Regions from separate parts of the Micromonospora zamorensis genome, predicted to be linked through region 1. Evidence: riboswitches for the same ligand, from Rfam matches in the RefSeq annotation. Region 1 holds a riboswitch; the other holds the start of a gene.

What was found. Region 1 has a riboswitch for S-adenosylmethionine ahead of thrC (threonine synthase). Riboswitches for the same ligand answer to the same signal wherever they lie in the genome.
Region 2: another riboswitch for S-adenosylmethionine. It lies ahead of GA0070619_RS06250 (ABC transporter substrate-binding protein); the one in region 1 lies ahead of thrC (threonine synthase).

What each region holds. Positions count from the first base shown of each region.
Region 1 covers NZ_LT607755.1:5,777,307-5,779,700, reverse strand. Annotated here, with positions in the region: gene GA0070619_RS25780 (DMT family transporter) at 30-998, shown strand; SAM riboswitch class I at 1,066-1,201, shown strand; gene thrC (threonine synthase) at 1,212-2,394, shown strand, end outside.
Region 2 covers NZ_LT607755.1:1,382,864-1,385,257, forward strand. Annotated here, with positions in the region: gene GA0070619_RS06245 (amino acid ABC transporter permease) at 1-52, opposite strand, end outside; gene GA0070619_RS06250 (ABC transporter substrate-binding protein) at 92-1,021, opposite strand; SAM riboswitch class IV at 1,296-1,407, opposite strand; gene GA0070619_RS06255 (APC family permease) at 1,496-2,394, opposite strand, start outside.

The DNA of each region.
Region 1 (2,394 bases):
TCGACGATACTCGAACATTGGAGCTGACGATGCGATCCCGCGCCGCCGCCTATCCGCTGCTCGCCGTGCTCGCCTGGGGAGTGATGTTCCCGGTCCTGGCCAGCGCGCTGACCCGGGTCGACCCGCTCAACCTGACCACTGCCCGCTACCTTCTCGCCGCCGTCATCCTGGTCGCCGTCCTCCTGCTCCGTGAGGGTGCCGGCGCGCTGCGGTCGGGCGGCCGGGCGGCCGAGGTGGTGGTGCTCGGAGTGGTCGGCTTCGCCGGCTTCAACCTGCTCACCAGCCTGGCCCTCGAACACGCCGCACCGCAGCAGGTCGCGCTCTTCGTGGCCACCACCCCCGTGATCACCCAGCTGGTCCGTTGGGCCCGTGACGGCGTACGCCCGAAGCCGTTCCTGCTGGGTCTCTCCCTGGTGGCGCTCCTCGGTGTCGGCCTGGTGATCACCCGCGGGAGCCTGACCGGGCTCGGCCAGTTCGGTCTCGGTGGGCTGATGATGATCGGCGCGGTGCTCGGCTGGGGCATCTACACGCACGGTGCCAGCCGCTTCGGCGAGTGGTCGCCGCTGCGCTTCACCACGCTGACCGCACTCGCCGGCACGGCCGCCATGCTGGCCGCGAGCATCGGCGCCGACGCCGTCGGCTGGCAGCACGCGCCGGCCGCCGCCGACCTCGTGGCGGTCACCCCGCAACTGGCGTACGCGGTGATCCTGGGCGCCGTGGTCGCGGTCCTGGCCTGGAACACCGGCGTGCAGCGACTCGGTGCCGCCAACGCCGCGTTGTTCATGAACCTGGTCCCGGTGACCACGTTCGCGGTGCAGATCGCCCGCGGCTACCGCCCGGAGCCCGTCGAGCTGGTCGGGGCCGCCATCACGATCGCCGCCCTGGTCGCCGCGAACCTCGCCACCCGGCCCCGGACCCGAGCCGCGGCACTGCCCCGGACCACAGCGGTCACGGACCCGATCGCGGTGACCGACCCCGCAGCGGTGAGCGTCCGCTGACCCACTACCTGGGATCTGCCCTGGAGGCCGCGCCCGGCTTTGCCTAGACTCGACGACACAACTGCATACCTCATCCAGAGGGGCTGAGGGATACGGCCCGACGACGCCCCGGCAACCACCCCGCGCGCTCACCGCTGAGCGACCCGCGGGGCAGGTGCCAATTCCGTCCCCGCCGCACCGTGCGATGCGGGGAAAGATGAGAGGACTCTCGACATGACGTCGACGCTCGCCGCCTCCGGCATCGACACCTCCGCCAGCCCCGCCCGCGCCCTGGTCTGTCGCGCCTGTTCGGCGCGCTACCCGCTCGCCGCCCAGCACGCCTGCTACGAGTGTTTCGGCCCGCTGGAGGTCGACTACGACACGGCCGCCCTGGCGACGGTCACCCGCGAGCAGATCGAGGCCGGGCCGAAGAACATCTGGCGGTACGCCGCACTGCTCCCCGCCGGTCAGGACCCGGCCAGCCGGGTCACCCTCGACCCGGGGCTGACCCCGCTGGTGGCGGCCCCGCACCTCGCCGCCGAGCTGGGCATCACCGCGCAGCTCTGGGTCAAGGACGACAGCGCCAACCCCACCCACTCGTTCAAGGACCGGGTCGTCTCGGTGGCGCTCACCGCCGCGAAGGCGCTCGGCTTCACCCGGTTCGCCTGCGCGTCGACCGGCAACCTGGCCAACTCGGTGGCAGCGCACGCCGCCCGCGCCGGGGTGCCCTCGGTGGTCTTCATCCCCAGCGACCTGGAGCAGGGCAAGGTCATCACCACTGCCGTCTACGGGGGCGAGCTGGTCGCCATCGACGGCTCGTACGACGACGTCAACCGGCTCTGTGGCGAGTTGGTGGAGACCGACGAGTTCGAGGACACCGCGTTCGTCAACGTGAACGTCCGCCCGTACTACGCGGAGGGCTCCAAGACGCTCGGCTACGAGGTGGCCGAGCAGCTCGGTTGGCGGATCCCCGCGCAGGTGGTGATCCCGATGGCCAGCGGCGAGCTGCTCACCAAGATTGACAAGGCGTTCTCCGAGCTGGTGGAGATCGGTCTGGTCGAGGCGCCGGTCGGCGGCTGGAAGGTCTTCGGCGCGCAGTCCGCCGGCTGCAACCCGATCGCCACGGCCCTGCACGCCGACACCGACACGATCACCCCGGTCAAGCCCACCGGCATCGCCAAGTCGCTCAACATCGGCGACCCCGCCGCCGGCCTCTACGCGTTGGAGGCGGTCCGTCGCACCGGCGGTTGGATGGAGTACGCCGACGACGACGAGATCCGCGCGGGCATCCGCGACCTGGCCCGCACCACCGGCGTCTTCGCGGAGACCGCCGGTGGGGTGACAGTGGCGGTGCTGCGCAAGCTGGTCGAGTCCGGCCGGCTCGACCCGACGGCGGAGACCGTGGTGTTCAACACCG
Region 2 (2,394 bases), 2.7 Mb from region 1:
CCATCGCCTCCCAGTCGAAGAAGGTTTCCCACAGGGTGCTCAACGGATCCATCGGTTGCCTCTCCTACCGCCCTGCTCGCTCGTCACCGGTTCAGGACGCGGTCGACGCGGACGCCGACGGCGCGACGGAGGTGGACGCCGACGGCGCAGCGGACCCGGTCGCCGACGGCGCAACGGACGCGGACGGTGCCGCCACGGTGCCGCTGCCCGGCGTGAAGTCCGCCGGGATCGGCCGGCCCGGGTAGTACTGCGCCTGCAACCGGCTCCACGTGCCGTCCGCGATGACCTCGTCGAGGCCCTTGTTCAGCGCCTCGCGCAGTTTGTCGCTGCCCTTGGCGACGGCGTACGCGGTCGGCGTCGGGCTGAGCTGCTTGGCAGCCACGGTGATCTTGCCGTTGCTGTCAGCGGCCGACTTCTCGCCGATCTCGGCCGGGGCGATCCACGCGTCGGCGGTGCCGGCCTTGAGCTGGTTGATCGCGCCGTTGTAGTCCGGCACCCGCACCGGGTCGAGCTGCTTTCCGCTGGCGTAGTCGTCCTGGACGGTGCCCTGCACTACCACGACCCGCTTGCCGGCGAGCTGGTCGAAGCCGGTGATCGGGGAGCCGGCCGGGACGTCCAGGCCGAAGTAGCCGAAGTCGTAGCCGTTGCCGAAGTCGACTGTCTTCTTCCGCGCCTCGGTGATGGTGATCGAGGAGCTGCCGACGTCGAACTTGCGGTTGTTGACCTGGGAGAGCAACGCGGAGAAGTCGGTGCCGACGAACTCCACGGTGAGGCCGAGCTTGCCGGCCACAGCGATCAACAGGTCGTTGTCGAAGCCGGTGAACTTCCCGTCCTTGAGGAAGACGTTCGGCGGGGCGTCGGTCAGGGTGCCGGCCCGCAGCACGCCCGGCTGGGCCAGGCCGTACGGGTTGGCGGTGGCGTCGGACGAGCTGTCGTCGCCGCAGGCGGTGAGCGCGGTGGCGGCCAGGATGGTGGCCGCGCCGAGGGCGGCGGCACGGGTCAGGGCAGGAAGAAGTCGCACGGGTGTCTCCGAGAGGTCGTGTCTCGGCACGCACGGGTGTGCGTCGCCGACGGTGCGCCCGATGGGCGTACCGGTGAGGGAGAGGGTTCGGGAGAAGTGCTGCGCTAGTGCGTCATGCCGCGACAGGCGGCGCTGCACATTCGCATCATGTCCACGTGCCGTCGCCGGGTCAGTGCCGGCGAGGGCCAACCGGCGCGGAGTTCTGCGACGTCGGTCGGTGGGGCGGTGCTGAGGATGCGCATGGTTCTCCCGGGTCTGTGCTGACCTGGGTGCCAGGCCACGCTTGCACCGACGTCGTGCCGGTGCCTGGTCTTCACCCGGGGCACCCCACCGCGGAGGAGGGTTGCCGGCCAGCGAGCCGGGGCTTCGCGCTGGCGCTCATGACCTGGGCCGAGGCTAGCAGCAGGCACCGGTGGGTCGTCCAGTCGTTATGAGCACGCTCACCGTGCGCGACGGGGTGCCCGGCCCCCCAGGTCAGCTGGCGTGTACGTGCGGCCGGCGGCGCGGGTCGGGCTCCTGGCGGCGCAGGATCTCCCGGGTGACCGAGGCGATCGCACCCTGCCCGAACGCCAGGTAGCGCAGGATGTTGCGGCCCGGGCTGCCCTCGCTCCACTCGAAGTAGATGTGTGGGCGTCGCCGGCTCCGGTCGCGGATCTCCAGCAGCAGGGCGGCGAGCGCGGTGGGCACCGAGGAGCTGGCCAGGCTGAGCACCGGGAAGCGGTGGTCCGCCATGCTGCCGCGGACCAGCAGTTCGGTTTCGAAGTCCGAGGGGTCGGTGACGTGCACCTCGACGAAGATGACGTCGCTGTCGTCGGGGAAGTCGTTGTCCGCCATGGTCTGTGCCAGCTTGGCGCGGTACTCCGCCACGTCCCGGCGGTCGGGTTCGTGCGCGATGAGGCGGATCCGCCGCCCGATGCGCTCGTCGATCATCCGGGTCGCGACCGGGTCCAGCTCGACCTGGTTGACCCGCAGCTCGTAGGCCCGGGACAACCGGGAGAGCACGGAGACCACGATGATCGCGCTGATGAAGCAGGCCGCGATCTTGACTCCGTCGGGGCGTTCCACCACGTTCGCCAGTGTGGTGTAGATGAAGATCACCGCGATGGTTCCGAACGCGATGGTGCGGCCGTGCTGCCGTCGCCGTCTCGCCGCGAGCGTCACCGCCGTCGCCGCCGACGTGATCAACACCAGGACCCCGGTGGCGTACGCGCCGCCCTGCGCGTCCACGCTGGCCTTGAAGAGGATCGTGATCAGGAACGCCACCGCGGTGAAGACCAGCACCAGCGGCCGGACCGCACGCGCCCAGGTGGGTGCCATGCCGTAGCGCGGCAGATACCGGGGTACGAGGTTGAGCAGACCGGCCATCGCCGAGG